4 regions of the Solibacillus sp. FSL R7-0682 genome follow, and region 2 is predicted to be linked to each of the others. Evidence: riboswitches for the same ligand, from Rfam matches in the RefSeq annotation. Region 2 holds a riboswitch; each other region holds the start of a gene.
The links. Region 2 has a riboswitch for S-adenosylmethionine ahead of metA (homoserine O-acetyltransferase MetA). Riboswitches for the same ligand answer to the same signal wherever they lie in the genome.

Region 1 (4,454 bases), 1.8 Mb from region 2:
TCGAGTGTCATATCGTAACGTAAAAACGGTGTAATTAAATAAATTCCATTGAAATATTGGCATGCTGTGTCTAGTAATTCTTTTGCAATCGCGATTCCTTCTGCAGTCGCGGCTTCCTTATCCTCACCGCACGCGGCCATCCTTGCTAGTACTTCATCAGACAATTTAATACCTGGCACCTCGTGATGGAGAAATTCTGCGCTTCTTGATGAAGTAAGCGGCATAATTCCAATATAAATTGGCGTTTCTAAATGCTTTGTCTCCTCATAAATTTCTACAATTTTTTCCTTTGAATAGACTGGCTGTGAAATGAAGTAATCCGCACCGTGCTCAATTTTTTTCTCTAAGCGCGCTACTGCACGGGCAAGTACTCGTACATTAGGATTGAACGCAGCAGCAACTGAGAAATTCGCCTGCTTCCGTAATGATTTACCTGTAAACGAACCACCTTTATTTAATTGCTTAATTAATGAAATGAGCTCCATGGATGACACATCATATACACTCGTCGCTCCAGGGAAGTCCCCAACCTTTGTTGGGTCACCTGTCACAACTAAAATATCATGTAATTCAAGTGCATCAAGTCCCATTAAATGCGATTGTAAGCCGATCAAATTCCGATCACGACATGTTAAATGTGGGAGGGACCGGATTCCATGCTCTTTTAAAATCGCGGCCATTGCAATATTACTAATGCGCGGCGATGCGAGGGAATTATCCGCCATCATCACAACATCTGCTCCTGCTCTCGCTAGCTGCTTTGCCCCTTCCACAAAGCCATCAATTTCTAAATGACGTGGGGTATCTAATTCTACAATAACAGAACGCTCACGCTTCGCTTTTTCATGGAGCGGCTCTTGCTTTCGCGGCTCTGCTTGACGAACGAATTCTGTGCGTCCTAGTAATTTTTCTTTTGTCGTAATTGGCTCTACATTTGCTAAGCGTGCCTTTAACGCTGCGATATGCTTTGGCGTTGTACCACAGCAGCCACCAATTAAACGAACACCTTGCTCTACTAGTTCAACTGCTGCACGGGCAAAGTAATCTGCTTCGGATTCATACACAACACGGCCATCTTCTACGTCCAATAACGAGGCATTTGGATAGGCAGATAAATACGCATTTTGCGGTAAATTTACTCCTTCAAAGGCTTGAATTGTATGAAATGGGCCGAGTCTACAGTTGCTACCCACAATATCTGCACCTAGGCGCTCTAAGTCATGTAGTGCCTCATTCAGCGATTGACCATTTAACAAAACGCCAGGTTCCTGCATTGTTACTTGTGCAATAATTGGTAAGTCTGTTAATGAACGCAATAAATGCACACTGTGTGATAATTCTTCAAAGTCATAATACGTTTCTAATAAAAATCCATCTGGTTCACCAACAAGTAACACATCCACCTGCTCTTTGAAAGCCCTTAAAATCTCCTCCAATGTTGCATCACTTTTTCGGATACCTCGAATTCCACCAATTGTCGCTAATACATACTGTCCTCCTGGAGCTGCCGCAGCTTTGGCAATTTCAATAGCCGCTTTATTAAACTCCTGCACACGTCCCTCAAAACCATAGCGCGCTAATTTGATTGCGTTAGCACCATATGTATTCGTCTGAATAATATCTGCACCTGCTGCAATGTAATCACTATGGATTTTTTCAATAATTTCTGGACGTGCAATGTTCATTTCTTCATGACAATAATCCAGTCCGTAAGAATATAATAATGTTCCGATTGCACCGTCCGCTGTTAACACTTTTGTCTTTAAATCTTCCAGTAATCCCATTACATCCACTCCATCGTTCACAGTATTTTCAGATATATTTGAATATAAAAAAACCTTCTTTAAAAATAAAAGAAGGTTACACAATGTCTGCTGTCATTCCTTCTCATCTTTTGGCAAAAGCCATCTGGATTTAGCACCTGACATAAGTTGGTTGCTGAAGTTTCTTAGGGCCAGTCCCTCGACTTCTCTTGATAAGAATTTTTATGAATTTTTTAAATAATTAAAAGAATCATACCGTTATAAACGAAAAACGTCAATACCCTTTAGCGGGGTAAAGTGAATCTTCTAGTCGTGGACGACCTTTCCCACGACTAGTTAGCTTCACCAATCGGGCTTTTACGGGCAGTTCTTAATTTTACTGCCCGTTTACGCGGGGTAAAGTGAATCTTCTAGTCAATCCTATAGAAGCGTAGCAATTTCCTGTCCTGTCTTTTTACCGTTTTGAATACATGCCCCAATTCCTACTCCGAAATATGAGCAGCCTGCTAACAATAAATTAGGATAACGTACTTCTAAATCTTTTACTACTACGTTTAATGCTTCATTATGAGCTAAATCATAACGCGGCATTTGATCGATCCACTTCGTTATGTTGACGATTGTTGGCTCTTCTTCAATTCCCAAGCTTAAACGAATGTCCTCAAGCGCGACCTTCGTTAGCTCTTCATCTGACATCGCCGCTAACTCCTCATAACGCACATTATTATTTTTATAAAATAATCGAACAAGTAAATTGCCTTGTGCGGACGTATGCTTCCATTTACGGCTTGTCCATGTTGATGCATTACATACTAATTCACTATTGTGTGAAACAATAAAACCCGTCCCATCTGCTGGTAAAACAGAATCCGGTACATCAAAGCCTACATACATAGTCAAAGCAGAAGCAGTTGTAAATTTTTGTAGCTGTACATCAAGCTGTTCATCCTTTAACACATGACGCACCGTTTCATTTGGCACTGCTAATACAACAACATCTGCCACGATTGTTTCATCTTGAAGTATGACTTCATAGCCTACGTCTAACTTGCGAATCTGTTTTGTTGCCGTATTTTTTTTGAATTCAACTTCTGGTAATAGTTCCTCTAATCGATCAATAATAGCTGACAAGCCTTTTTGGAAGGAGATAAACTTTTTATTGGCTGCCTTATCGAATTGTGCACGATTCGCTTCAAAGCCTTTAATGATTGAGCCATATTCATTTTTATAATCAACTAAATAAGGCAACGTAGAGGCTAAGCTCAGCTGATATAAATCCCCGGAGTAAACACCCGCAAGCACAGGTGCAATTTGATTATGAACTAGCTCTTCTCCTAAGAAATGCGCCAAAAAAGAACCAATCGAGCTTTCTTTCGTGAAGCTAGTGTTAGGTAACATTAAATCTTGCAGTGCTCGTTGCTTCCCTTCTTCAGAAACGAGCGTACTAGACATGAGGGAATCCACGCTCATTGGTATCCCAAATGTCGAACCCTCCGGAATAGCATGTAGCTCATTATTAGTATGAATATAAGAGATGCCTGTTTCGTTATAAACAAGCTGCGATTCGAAATCGAGCTCCTTTACTAGCTCTATTACACCTGGGTGCCTTGCAACTATCGAGTCTGCACCCGTTTCCATAATAAAGCCACTTGCCTGTTGGGAGTGAATTTTCCCTCCTAAGTACTCATTTTTTTCAATTAATATTAACCGTGCTTTATTATTTGTTTCCTCTAATTGCTTTTTTAAATAATGCATTGTACAAAGACCTGTAATCCCTCCACCAACTACGACCACTGTTTTCATATATACCTTCTCCAATCCGTTCATGTTTCTTTCTCCAGTATAATCTTTTTTGAATTCATTTTGGACTGATGGATATTACAAATTTTAAACGAAAAAAAGATTAGGGGAAAACTCACCCTAATCCATTAAACTTCTCATTATCTTGTAAGTCTTGCGAAATTGTTGCTAAATTATCCGCTGCAATTGTTACTTCATCAAAGGCAGCTCCTAGTTCAGTAATAACTGAGCCAATTAACCCCACTTCTTGCTCTACAAGATTGCTTTGAATTTTTGTTTCCTTCAATGATTCCACGATTGCAGAAAACTGCGCTTCTGTGCCTTTCATACTTTCTTCACCAGCTTGAACCGCAACTTTAATTTCTTTTAAGGACTCTAATAATCTTGTTGTACGAATATTTGTATTTTGTAATAGTTCTTCCACATTTATCGTAGAATCTTTTGTTTGCTCCGAAAGCTTTCGAACTTCACCCGCTACAACACCAAAACCTTTACCCGCTTCGCCTGCACGTGCCGCTTCAATCGCTGCATTTAATGCTAAAAGGTTCGTTTGGTTGGCAATATTCGTAACAATACCCATCGTTTGCTCCATCTCTTTTGAAATTTCCGCTAACTTTTCAATTTCCAAAGAAATCGAGCCAACCGCATCATGTATAGCATCCATACTCATCGATTGATGTTGAATTTGAACTTTACCATGATGAGCTTGATCTGTAGCAATTGTTGAAAGGTCAATAGCTCTTTTAGTATAGGAAACCATAACATCTGCTTGCGTCGATAGTTGGTGAAACGAAGCATTTGTTTGCTCAGATATTGCCGCTAAATTTGAGGATGATTCAATAATAGAATTACCTACATTGCGTCGTTCTTCCTCTAAACGTTGTTGCATTC
Region 2 (4,454 bases):
TCATCTCGAAGATATATTTGCTATACTAGATTAATAGAAATTGCAGAAGCATTATCCTAGATTTCAATTATATGTACAATACAAAAGGTCCCATTATATTACGGCTTCCAAACTGAATGGATGCCGTTTTTTTACTTTTTACATAAAATTATTCAAATAATTTAAGCCAAATCCCCTTCCCATTTGTCTAATAGATGTAAAACGAAAGGAGGAATTACTTACGATGAAACAGGAACGCTTAGTAAAAAAAGCGCAAAAAGGAAATGATAAAGCGTACTTGACCCTTTTCCAGCAGTACGAGGCAGATATATACCGAATGGCTTATGTCTATGTAAAAAATAAAGACGATGCATTAGATCTTGTTCAAGAAGTAGCTTATCAATCTTTTAAGAAAATCGGAACACTGAAAAATCCGGAGTATTTAAAAACTTGGCTAATGAAAATTACGATTAATTGTTCATTGAACTTACTCAATACAAACAAAAAAGTGATTCCACTAAGTTTAGGGTTTGAAGTGATTACTGGTGCAGAAGATGAAGATATTGCCCTTACTTTATCTTTACAGGAACTGATTGATACGTTGAAAGAGGATGAGAAAAGTATTATTTTACTTAAATATTATGACGATCGGACATTAAAAGAAATTTCAGAGATATTAGATATCCCCCTTGGTACCGCAAAGTCAATTTTATACCGCGCTTTAGATAAGCTTCGTCAAAATGCAAAGGAGGTAGGAAATTATGGATAATCAATTTAAGCAAGAGCTGTCAAAAATCGAAATTCCTACAGAGCTTCATGAAAGAAGTAAACTGGGTATTCATAAAGCGAAATCGGAAATGGGTGGTAAACTAAATCGTTTCGTGAAAAAGCGGTTAGCTATTGCGAGTATTTGTGCTTGTTTAATGATTCCAACGGGTGCATATGCGTATCAAGCCTTACTTGCCGATGATTTATACGGTTCGTTTGAAAATCTAAAAAAACATGTGGCAAGTATTACAATCGAAAGTTACTTGTTATTTAATGCGAAATTAGATCGAGCAAAAGGTGATTTAGGAAAACAAGAGTATGAGCAATTTAAGGAATTATTACAAGTCATTACAAGTTCAAAACTGGAATATGGGGATAAGAACGGTAACATCGATTACACGCAAATCCCTGAAGAACAAGTAGAAAAAATTAAACGAGCAATAGGAGAAGTACAACCCTACTTTGACAAATTAAATGGGCAACCATCAAGCAAAGAGGTTTTAACCGCTGAAGAATTCGAACAATACTTGCAAGCATTAATGACCTATGAAATAACGATGGCCAAAGTAGGTGTTTCCAGTCCACCTGATATTGCTTCAGTTCCTGCCGAGTTGAAAGAGGAATTCATTAAGGCACAAGATTACTTACAATATGTAAATGAGAAGCAAATGGGAAATTATAATTAATTGCAAAAAAACTCTTACTCGAATTGTTGAGTAAGAGTTTTTATATGCTATTTGGGTTATATATAATACTCTAATGGTTCATCAACATAATGCCAATGATACGGCGTTTCTTGGTAGACATAGTAGTTCAACCAGTTATAAAACAACAAGTGAGAATGGGCACGCCAGCTATTTTTCGGTTCTTTACTCGGGTCATTATTCGGGAAATAGTTTACTGGAATGTCCGTATTGTCAGGGTCCTTTTGAATATCTCGGAAATATTCATCCGAAAGTGTTGTCGCATCGTACTCTAAGTGGCCTGTGATCATAATATGCTTATTGTTTTTTGATTGGACGATAAAGACACCTGCATCATCTGAATAGCTTAATAAACGTAAATCTGGATGTGCTCGAACCTCATCAATGGAAACCGATGTATGGCGGGAATGTGGGGCTACATATTCATCACTAAAGCCGCGCACTAAATCAACGGTTAAATCGGTAATAACGTGTGAATACACACCCGAGCATTTTTTCGGTAATTCAAACTTCCCAATGCCATAACGGTGATAAAGCGCTGCTTGTGCCCCCCAACATATATACATGATGGACGTCACGTTTTTATTTGCCCAATCCATCACTTCGGTAATTTCTTTCCAGTAACCGACCGCTTCAAAATCCATCTTCTCAACGGGTGCCCCAGTAATAATCATTCCGTCATAACGTCGATGCTTAATTTCATCAAATGTTTGATAAAATGTGTCTAAATGAGACTTTGACACATTCTTTGATTCGTATGTCGCCGTATTTAAAAAAGTCACATCCACTTGTAAAGGTGTATTACCAAGTAAACGTAGTAACTGTAACTCAGTTTTTTCTTTTTCTGGCATTAGATTAAATACTAATATGTTCAGTGGACGAATTTGCTGCGTTTTCGCGCGGTCTTCTTCCATAACGAAAATCTTCTCTTTTTTTAAAAGCTCTCCAGCAGGTAGCTGTTTTGGTATATTGATTGGCATCCTTTGTTCCCCCTATACCCTATCTACGAAAAAACCTCCCATTCCAGAAAAAAGAATGAGAGGTCAACGTTCGCTCTTATCTTTCAAGGGAATCCCCTTGCTGGAATTAGCACCTTTCTAATCGCATTAGAGGTTGCTGAAACGTCACCGGGCCATATCCCTCAGTTTCTCGTGATAAGACTATTTAATTGTTATTCATCGTAACATGAATAGGTGAATTTTGCAATAATTGGTGTTACGGCTAGTTTACGGTATATATTACACTTCTTATTATACCTATGTGAATTACATTGTAACTCATACATCTGAAAAAGAGAAGTAGATGTTAATTATATTTTGAAAAATTATAATGAGGTGAAATTGATAAGGAATACGTTTGGCAACAAAAAAACAACCCTCATATAAAGGTTGTTAGATTATGTAACTATTTTTTAATAGAAAATCCTTATTCATCATCCTGTTTATTTTTCCATTTTATATATGTATCTAAATCTTTTGTATCTACCTCACCATCAAAATTCCAATCCCCTTGTTTAACAGGTTCTCTGTCAATACTTTCGAAACATGATTTTAATAAAAATATACACAGGATTATAATTACAATAATCACCATACACCCTTTAAGGCAACCTTCATATACATCAATATCTGGATTATCATTGGGATTATTGTTAGGATTATTAGTAATTTCTTCTTTCATTATTTACCACCCCATAAAATTAACTAACTATATATTACCAAAAAACTTATTATAAGGAAATAATATTTTTTATGTGCGTGTGAAAAATGATAAGGTACGGCATCGATTTCTTGTTTAGGGGTAAGCGACTATTGTAACCGCGCTACTATCAAACCTTTATTTGTAAATACTAAATCAGTTATTCTATATGTTCTTCCTTCAAACGTTAAAACTTTATCATAAGTAAAGTATCGTCTATTCACTTCATTGTCTGTAATAGATAAGTCGTATACTGTTCTAATTAGATTTATAGTTTCATTTGTAGGAATAGAAACGTCTTTGTATTTTAAAACTCCATATTCAATTCCATAATCCACTTCTTTATCTTCATAAATTGGACGTCCTAAATCATCATATCCAACTAATACTTTATCAATCATAATCTTGTCATGAGTAAAGTTACAGTAAGTTACAATTGCTTTACGTTTCTGTACTCGATTAGTAATCACATCAGTCATAACTAAATAATCATTACCATCTATTTCTACATGCTCACCGCGCTTAAATGGTGCTAGTGAATGGAAATGAAATGATGAAATTGGATTTAATTCGTGATTAGTTACAAAGCCTTTTATTGTACGTTTATTAGGTAAATTAGGATTTAAAATGTAATTTGATTCTATACTTTGAAAATTTAAATCTAAAATGAAATCATTAAATCTGTTCAATCTTCCCACTCCTAATTATACAGTAAGAAAGTAGATTTAAATCCTTCTTCACTGTTTGGTATTTTATTTATCTTATCTTCCAATTGATTGATACGAGCAAGTAGTTGTTCATGGAAGTCAGATACAGTCATATCATCTATCTTAAGCGTACTCATAAGAGATGTATTGTTTGCTATTGATTCTAATACACTTAACGCAGTCATATAGATTCTACGTTTATTTACAATGGAATTTACATCATATTTGTCATATGGTTCTAATCCATTTTCTTGTAGATAGATAATCATCTCACCTTGTTCTAATTCTATTCCTTTAGTTTCCATCTGTAGACGTTGTAAGTTATTCATATTAATCCCCTTTCAATGTATAGTGTATGCACTCTCAACTTCCTATAACCTATCTTATGTAAACTAGATATATCTCTTAAGCATTGATAACACTACATTCCTTACTTTCACGTTACTTACGTAGTATACAATAAATATACATTGTTGTTATATCAACGTTTATCACACTTTAATAAAAAATATATTTTATAAATAATGTATAAGATATGTATATTATTCTTTACTCTCCAATACAGATATACGTACCTCATGGTCAACTATAATCTTAT
Region 3 (4,454 bases), 1.2 Mb from region 2:
GTATGATTTACCCATATAAAGATAAAACTCCTTCGATTCACCCTTCTGCATTTATTGCAGACTATGCAACAGTTACTGGTGACGTTTCAATTGGTGCAGAAACATCCATTTGGTTCAATACTGTCATACGTGGCGATGTTAACAAGACAATAATTGGCGAGCGTGTTAGTATACAAGATTTATCATGTCTCCACCAAAGCCCTGCATTCCCGTTAATCATAGAAGATGAGGTAACAATTGGCCATCAAGTTACCTTACATAGCTGTACTATTAAGAAACGAGCGTTAATTGGAATGGGTTCCATCATTTTGGATGGTGCAGAAATCGGTGAGGGTGCCTTTATCGGCGCAGGTAGTCTTGTACCACCAGGAAAAAAAATCCCCCCAAATACATTAGCAATGGGGCGTCCAGCAAAGGTGGTCCGTGAAGTAACGGCCGAAGATCGCGCAGACATGGATCGTATTATTCGTGAATACGTAGAAAAAGGACAATACTATAAATCATTACAAAAGTAACAACAAACTAGCGTTACCGGTTGTATTTGACTTTCTTCCTATTATATAGTGTTTCCGCCCATTTTTTAACTTTCCGTTTACAAAAAGGAGCCATATAAACAATTTGTTTACATTGGCTCCTTATATTTTTTATAGTCCCGCTTTAACTTTTAATTCTGCTGCTTTGTCTGTTTTTTCCCAAGGAACATTTAAGTCCGTACGTCCAAAATGACCATATGCTGCAGTTTGTTTGTAAATTGGACGTCGTAAATCCAGCATTTTAATAATGCCTGCAGGACGTAAATCAAATAGCTCACGTACCCATTCTACGATTTGGCTTTCTCCCACTTTCCCTGTGCCGAAAGTATCTACTGCGATCGATACTGGTTGTGCTACACCAATTGCATATGCTAATTGAACTTCTGCACGGTCAGCTAAGCCTGCTGCTACGATATTTTTGGCAACATAACGTGCAGCATAAGCTGCTGAACGGTCAACCTTTGTTGCATCCTTACCAGAGAATGCTCCACCACCGTGACGTGCATAACCACCGTAAGTGTCTACGATAATTTTACGACCTGTTAATCCTGCGTCCCCTTTAGGTCCACCGATTACAAAACGGCCAGTTGGGTTGATAAAGTATTTTGTCGCTTCATCTAAAAGATTAGCTGGTACAACCGGCTTAATAACGAACTCTTTCATATCTGATTGAATTTGTTCTAATGTCGCTTCTTCATCATGTTGAGTTGAAATAACGATTGTATCTACACGTACTGGTTGGTTGTTTTCATCGTACTCAATTGTTACTTGTGTTTTACCATCTGGACGTAAATAATCTAATTCACCTGATTTTCGCACTTCTGCTAAACGACGTGCTAATTTATGTGCTAAAGAAATTGGTAGAGGCATAAGCTCTGGTGTTTCATTACAAGCGTAACCAAACATTAACCCTTGGTCTCCTGCACCAATAGCTTCTAACTCTTCATCTGTCATTGAACCTTCGCGAGCTTCGAGCGCCTGGTCAACACCTTGCGCGATGTCAGGAGATTGCTCTCCAACTGCTACAAGAACAGCTAAGTTTTCAGCATCAAAACCATATTTACCACGTGTGTAGCCAATTTCTGCTACTGTGTCACGGATAATTCCTTTCATATCTACATACGTAGAAGTTGTAATTTCACCAGATACTAATACTAAGCCTGTTGTTACCGTTGTTTCACAAGCTACACGTGCATTTGGATCTGCTGCTAAAATGGCATCTAAAATAGCATCCGAAATTTGGTCACAAATTTTATCCGGATGTCCTTCCGTTACACTTTCTGATGTAAACAGTCGACGATTTGTCATTTTACTTCCTCCTAATTCACTTTTGCGATTGTTTTGTTTGTTATGATACGGTACTCATTACCCATGTCCGTTTATAAAAATAAACGTCAAGCTATACTGCTTTAACACGAGGTTTTGAAAGGCTGCAATTTATCTATTTTATTAAAAATTAAATTCTTTTTTATTATAAAAACAATAAAAAAATCCCTTCACTCATTGCCGCGCTCATCACGCGTGAGGAAAGGATGTTATCTTTCGTTACCTTTCACTCTTATCGTTCAAGGGAGTTTCCCTTGCATCAGGTTGGCACCAACACGTTACGAAAAGTCGTATTGCAGGTTGCCGGGTTTCATAGGGCCTGCCCCTCCACCAGCTCGGGATAAGAGTATCCGTTCAATTAAATATCTTACGAAAAAACGCATTTTATGTCAACAAATTTTGTCGTATTTATTACACTAAAAAAATCAGAAAAAATAATTCATAATTAGTATAGATTATTGGATGCAATGTGTTATACTATTTTTGAATTAACAAACAACTCCCCTATAAAGGGAATACTATAAAAAAGGATGGTACTTAAGCGATGAATTCGGTAGAAATTGCTAACGAGCTGAAAGAACTTTTAAACGGGGATAATATTAACACACAACTATCCGTTCCACAACTAGTTGAAAAAGCAACATCACGTGGAGAAGCAATGTTAACTGTTGACGGTGCAATCGCAGCTGAAACTGGAAAGTATACTGGTCGTTCCCCTAAAGATAAATATATGGTTGAAGAAGATGGATCAAAAGACAAAATCGACTGGGGTAAAGTAAACCGACCGATTTCATCTGAAGTATTCGACAATTTATACATTAAAGTTATTAATTACTTAAAAGAACGCGACGAACTGTTTGTTTTTAATGGTTTTGCAGGTGCCGACAAAGATTCACAATTATCGATAAAAGTCATCAATGAATATGCTTGGCATAACCTATTCTGTCATCAATTATTCATCCGTCCAACAGCAGAAGAATTAGCTTCACATGTTGCAGATTTCACAATTGTATCTGCACCTAACTTCAAAGCAAATCCAGAAGTTGATGGTACCGGTTCTGAAACATTCATCATAACATCTTTAGAAAAGAAAATCATCTTAATTGGTGGTACTGAGTATGCAGGTGAAATGAAAAAATCAATTTTCGGCATCATGAACTACTTATTACCAGAGCAAGGTATCTTCCCGATGCACTGTTCAGCAAACGTAGGTGAAGAAGGCGACGTAGCTTTATTCTTCGGTTTATCAGGTACTGGTAAAACGACTTTATCTGCTGATGCTGACCGTAAATTAATCGGTGATGATGAGCACGGCTGGTCTGACAACGGCGTATTCAATATCGAAGGTGGTTGCTATGCAAAAACAATCAACCTCTCTGCTGAAAAAGAGCCAGAAATTTATAATGCCATTAAATTTGGTTCTGTATTAGAAAACGTAGTAGTAAATCCAGAAACTCGTGTATGTGATTACGATAACGGTTCATTAACTGAAAATACTCGTGTGGCATATCCAATCGATTATATTGATAATATTGTATTACCATCTGTAGCAGGTCACCCAAAAACAATCATCTTCCTAACAGCAGATGCATTTGGGGTATTACCTCCTATTTCAAAATTAACAAAAGAGCAAGCAATGTACCACTTCCTAAGTGGTTTCACATCTAAATTAGCAGGTACTGAACGCGGTGTTACAGAACCAGAGCCAGTATTCTCTACATGCTTCGGTTCTCCATTCTTACCACTACCAGCAACTGTTTACGCTGAGCAATTAGGTAAGAAAATTGATGAGCATGGCTCACAAGTATTTTTAGTAAACACTGGTTGGACTGGTGGCGAATACGGTGTAGGTAACCGTATGAAACTTTCTTACACTCGTACAATGGTACGCGCTGCCATTGATGGCAAGTTAAATGACGTTGAAACGACACAAGATGGCGTATTCGGATTAAATATCCCAGTAGCAGTTGAAGGTGTTCCGACGGAGGTATTGAATCCTCGTGATGCTTGGTCAGACAAAGCAGCTTATGATAAAAAAGCAGCAGAGCTTGCACATTTATTCAAAAACAACTTCACGAAATTTGCTAATGTAGATGAAGCAATCGTGAAAAAAGGTGGTCCATTAGCATAATAGCTAATGACTTTACACGACATAACGTTTATTCGGAGGAAGGTGTCGTTATAAACAATCGTCCTCTCCGCTATAACAGTGGACTTGTGGAATAAACTTCCTATATTTTTATATCATAAAAAGACACGCTATTAGCAACAGCTGATAGCGTGTCTTTCTTTATACATTATTGAAGCTTCATCCACTCACATAGTTTTCGAACCGTTTTGTAATTGAACTTAGGAGGATAATGATGCTTCAATCCAGAAGAAAACCATGTTTCGACGTCTTTTCCTTGATGTTTTAAATAATGCTCCAGTTGATAGGCATGTTCTATATCGACATGCTGATCGTCCGTCCCATGTATAATTAGAACAGGTGCGTCAATTTCATCTATTTCAAATAAAGGGGTACGCTCCTCGTAATTTTCAGGTACTTTATTTGGAGTACCACCAACTATTCGCTTCAAACCTCTACGCATATCA
Region 4 (4,454 bases), 1.9 Mb from region 2:
GCTGATAACCATAGGTGATTGCAATGTGACCTAAACCACCGCCGCCAACTGTTCCTGCAATAGCAGAGAAGTCGATTAAGCTGATTGTGACGAAGGTTAAACCTAAAATAAGGGGACCTAACGCTTCCGGAATTAATACCGTAAAAATAATTTGCAGTGGACTTGCCCCCATCGCTTTTGCCGCTTCAATAACACCTGGATCGATACTAATTAAGTTTGTTTCAACAATGCGCGCAATTCCAAAGGCGGCTGCAATCGTCATAGGGAAAACAGCTGCAGTTGTTCCAATTGTTGTCCCCATAACGATTCGAGTTAGAGGAGATAGCGCAACTAAGAAAATAAGAAATGGAATCGGGCGAATAATGTTGATTAAAATATTCAGCACAGTGTATGTAATTTTACTTTCCAAAATATTATTTTCTCGTGTTACAAATAAAAGTAAACCTATTGTTATACCAAGAATAGAGCCAAAAATAAGCGTTAAAATAACCATGTAGAGCGTTTCGCCAGTTGCTTCAATAATTCTTGGCCAAAATGTATTCCAATCAACCTTCATTTAAAATAACCTCCTCTACTTCTACTCGCTGTGAAAGCTCGTTGATCACTTGTTTCACCTGTGCATCATTCCCTTGGAAGGAAATAAGTAAGTTCCCGAACATTTTATTTTGGAGCTCTCGTACAGAACCGTAAATAATGTTGAAGGGTACTTGATGCTTTTGGGTGATTTCAGAAAGTAGCGGGTTATGGGTTAATGAGCCTTTAAATAAGATACGATATAAATGCTGACCACCAGACTGTTGCCATTCTTTTAATATTTGCTCGGACGGAATGTCTTGGTGTACGGATTGAATAAAGCGCTGTGTAGTTGGATGCTGTGGTTGTGTAAATACCTCATATACTTCCCCCTCCTCAATGACTTGCCCCTTTTCCATGACCGCAACGCGATTACAAATCGATTGGATAACATGCATTTCATGTGTAATTAATAAAACCGTAATTCCGAGTTCTTGATTTACTTGCTTTAATAGTTTTAATATATCGGCAGTCGTTTCCGGATCGAGTGCAGAAGTTGCTTCATCACAAATTAAAATATCCGGATTCGTCGCAAGTGCGCGGGCGATGCCGACACGTTGCTTTTGCCCCCCTGATAACTGTTCAGGGTAGTCTTTTGCTTTTTCAGATAAGCCAACGAATTTCAATAGTTCCGCTGTTCGTCGTTCAATTTCAGCTTTTGGGGCCCCAGCTAGTTTTAATGGATAGCCAATATTTCCTGCGACAGTACGTGACGTCATTAGATTAAAGTTTTGAAAAATCATCCCAATACGTCGGCGCAATTGACGAAGATCTTTTTGGGATATCGTCGCTAAGTCAATACCTTGGACTTTGATGGAGCCTGTTGAAGGCTTTTCAAGTAAATTGACGAGACGAAGCAGGGTACTTTTCCCAGCGCCACTAAATCCGATAATGCCAAAAATATCGCCTTGATTGACCGTTAAGTTAACGTCTTTTACTGCATGTACGTCCCGATCTTTCGCTTTAAATACTTTGGATACATTTGAAAATTCAATCATATTAAAACCTACTTTCATTCCGCTACTAAAGTTATTGTTGAAAAATAAAAAACCTTCCGCATCATAAAAAATAAGATACGAAAGGTTGAAAGGACAATTTTCACCGCTTTTGATCTTATCTTCCAAGTTTGCACTTGCAGGATTTGGCACATTGCATAATAGCTGTTGCCGAGACTTCAAAGGGCCTGTCCCTCCATCTCTCTTGATAAGAAAAATATTTAGTTGCGTTTAATATGTCCCTAATCTTAAAGCCTAGTAAACTGGTTGTCAATATAAAAATAAAAATATTTTAATTTTTCCGAGTAAAACTTTTTTTCTGAAAACAAGTAATGGAAATGCTGTTTTATCCAAATTTATGCGGTTATATAAGTAAGAAGAAACCCTTATTTCAAATAATAGTTTTTAAAAATTTTTGTACAAAAAATAATGATTAATGTAGTAAAAAAATTTATAAATAAACACATCCTTAAAGGGTACATTAGCCATTTTTAGGGTAGTTGTAATAAGATAAAGGAAATAAAATGTTGTAAATGGGAGGTTTTCTAATGAATGCATGGTTATTAGCTGCAATTATTGTTTTGATACTCGCGGTCGTAGTATTTGTAGGATGCTTGGCTATAGTTGTAGTCCCGTTAAGAAATACAATCAAAGTACTTTTAACACATGTTCAGGGCATTCAAAAGCAGTTGGAGGGTATACAAACACAAACTGTAGCGCTAACAGTGACAATGGATCGGATAAAAAAGGACATTGATAATAAAAAGGAAACCATTCAATTGGTTATTCAATCTGTAAAAGAGACGAGTACCGTATTAAATAAAGTAAGCGAATCTTCACAAGCTGCAACAACGGCAATTGTAAGGCAGTTAAATACAGATTCAGAAAAACAGGCACAGACAGAGCAATGGATAAATACCGCGATGAAATTTATAAATCGCAAAGCTCAGTAGTGGTGGAAAGGGCATTCTACAATTGGAGTGCCCTTTCACACTTTTGAAAAGGGTAATTAAACTAGATTGCTTCCGCTTTTTCTAGATGCTCTTTATGTACTTAAAGTAATTGTTCGATTGCCAATTCGATATCAAGCATAGATGTATCTGGCTCAAAGCGTTGAATAACCTTACCTTTTTTATCAACTAAAAACTTTGTGAAGTTCCAACGAATATTACGCCCGATTAAATAGTCAGGGAAGTTTTCTTGAATATGATTAAATAGCATTTTTTGTTGCATCGTCTGTTGCGCAAAAGGAGGGCAATCTACTTTATGCTTTAAATAATTGAAAAGTGGGTGAGTAGCATTACCGTTCACTTCAATTTTTTCGAAAATAGGGTATTGTACACCGAATTGAAGTTTACATTTTGAAGCAGAAGTTTGGCCATCTTCAGGGTTTTGATTGCCAAATTGATTACAAGGGAACGATAAAATCTCTAGGCCGCTTGTTTTATATTTTTCATATAGCTTTTGCATATCCTCGTATTGATAAGTAAATTGACACTCACTAGCAGTATTAACGATTAGCATTGCTTTATCACGGTATGTTTCCATTGATAAAATTTCACCATTTGGTTTTTTAATTAAGTAATTATATATACTCATGAGCATTCTCCTATATAAAGTTATTTTATATTAATTATATAGGCGTAATTATATAGTTTCCAGAATTTCGCCTTAACTAGAAGAGTAAACGCTTCAAATTTTAATCAATCTTAAAATTCAAAGAGTTTGATTACTACGATGGCAAAAACGAGATAGCTAGTAATTAATTATTTTTCCTCATTCATATTTACTCAACTAATTTAAAAAATTACTCCCTACATCTCTCCTTACTATAAAAGTAAAAGAGAAAACGCTTTATTCTGTTATATAACAAAAGTTGCTACTTAACGATTTGCTTTTCTGAAATACGGTTATTCCTTAAAAAACATTGATGTCACAAAGTGTTCAAAGAAAGCGTTTTAATTATGAACACATTGTGAAAACCAACAAATATCTCTTTTATTTAAAAAAAATCGGAGTAGAATGAGAGAGGAATAAGATGTTATATAACAAGTTGCAAAAGTCAGTGGGGAATGAACGATTTTATAATGAAAATTTGAAATCAAAGGAGAAATGAACCATGTGGGTAGTGACAGTATTTAATAATCAAAATGATATTCGTATGTTTGAATACACAACAAAAGCAGAAGCGGCAAAAGAATTAGCCAAATATAAAAATGCCGTATTATCATATACAAAATAAAAGGAGCAAAAAATATGTGGATCATTACTGTTTTCAATAATCGAAACGATATTCGTATGTTCGAGTACAATACAAAAAATGAAGCAACACAAGAATTAGCCAAATATTCGAATGCTGTATTATCATATACGAACTAAAAAACAGTAGCCCTGCTACTGTTTTTTGTTTGTTCATTTTATATTATTTCCGCTTTAAGTAAAAATTCAAATTTTTGGTAGATTTATATGGTACAATAATCATTAAAAATTCTGGAGGGGAAAATATGTTTACATACTCAATTGATGAAGAACTATCATTAAAATTAGTTACGCTTCTAGATGCACCGAGAATTTTTGAATTAACAGAACAGTCTCGAACTTATTTACGTGAATGGTTACCTTGGCTCGATTCAACGAACACCGTATATGATACAGAAAACTATGTGAAATTTTCAATGAAGCTTTTTGCAGAAAACAACGGATTAAATACAGCGATTTTGTATAGGGGAGAGATTGTAGGAATTGCAGGATTTAACCAATTGAACTGGGGAAACAAAACAGCATATATTGGTTATTGGTTAGGCGAATCTTATCAAGGAAACGGTATTATGACACGTGTTGCTAAAGGGCTGACAAATATAGCCTTTGATGAATTTAATATGAATA

Region 1: linked by a shared signal. The riboswitch ahead of MKZ17_RS01830 (bifunctional homocysteine S-methyltransferase/methylenetetrahydrofolate reductase) and the one ahead of metA (homoserine O-acetyltransferase MetA) in region 2 are both predicted to bind S-adenosylmethionine.
Region 3: linked by a shared signal. The riboswitch ahead of metK (methionine adenosyltransferase) and the one ahead of metA (homoserine O-acetyltransferase MetA) in region 2 are both predicted to bind S-adenosylmethionine.
Region 4: linked by a shared signal. The riboswitch ahead of MKZ17_RS01075 (methionine ABC transporter ATP-binding protein) and the one ahead of metA (homoserine O-acetyltransferase MetA) in region 2 are both predicted to bind S-adenosylmethionine.

What each region holds. Positions count from the first base shown of each region.
Region 1 is NZ_JBBOUI010000001.1:348,627-353,080, reverse strand. Features, by position in the region: gene MKZ17_RS01830 (bifunctional homocysteine S-methyltransferase/methylenetetrahydrofolate reductase) at 1-1,784, opposite strand, end outside; SAM riboswitch class I at 1,885-1,982, opposite strand; gene hemG (protoporphyrinogen oxidase) at 2,184-3,566, opposite strand; gene MKZ17_RS01820 (globin-coupled sensor protein) at 3,679-4,454, opposite strand, start outside.
Region 2 is NZ_JBBOUI010000001.1:2,144,471-2,148,924, reverse strand. Features, by position in the region: gene MKZ17_RS10985 (phosphotransferase) at 1-34, shown strand, start outside; gene MKZ17_RS10980 (sigma-70 family RNA polymerase sigma factor) at 224-748, shown strand; gene MKZ17_RS10975 (DUF3600 domain-containing protein) at 741-1,433, shown strand; gene metA (homoserine O-acetyltransferase MetA) at 1,490-2,431, opposite strand; SAM riboswitch class I at 2,505-2,612, opposite strand; gene MKZ17_RS10965 (hypothetical protein) at 2,877-3,131, opposite strand; gene MKZ17_RS10960 (hypothetical protein) at 3,260-3,838, opposite strand; gene MKZ17_RS10955 (hypothetical protein) at 3,850-4,185, opposite strand; gene MKZ17_RS10950 (hypothetical protein) at 4,399-4,454, opposite strand, start outside.
Region 3 is NZ_JBBOUI010000001.1:975,509-979,962, reverse strand. Features, by position in the region: gene MKZ17_RS05090 (gamma carbonic anhydrase) at 3-515, shown strand; gene metK (methionine adenosyltransferase) at 645-1,841, opposite strand; SAM riboswitch class I at 2,089-2,206, opposite strand; gene pckA (phosphoenolpyruvate carboxykinase (ATP)) at 2,404-3,990, shown strand; gene MKZ17_RS05075 (alpha/beta hydrolase family protein) at 4,157-4,454, opposite strand, start outside.
Region 4 is NZ_JBBOUI010000001.1:204,777-209,230, forward strand. Features, by position in the region: gene MKZ17_RS01070 (methionine ABC transporter permease) at 1-556, opposite strand, end outside; gene MKZ17_RS01075 (methionine ABC transporter ATP-binding protein) at 546-1,571, opposite strand; SAM riboswitch class I at 1,684-1,783, opposite strand; gene MKZ17_RS01080 (DUF948 domain-containing protein) at 2,117-2,521, shown strand; gene MKZ17_RS01085 (glutathione peroxidase) at 2,622-3,167, opposite strand; gene MKZ17_RS01090 (hypothetical protein) at 3,688-3,810, shown strand; gene MKZ17_RS01095 (hypothetical protein) at 3,825-3,947, shown strand; gene MKZ17_RS01100 (GNAT family N-acetyltransferase) at 4,073-4,454, shown strand, end outside.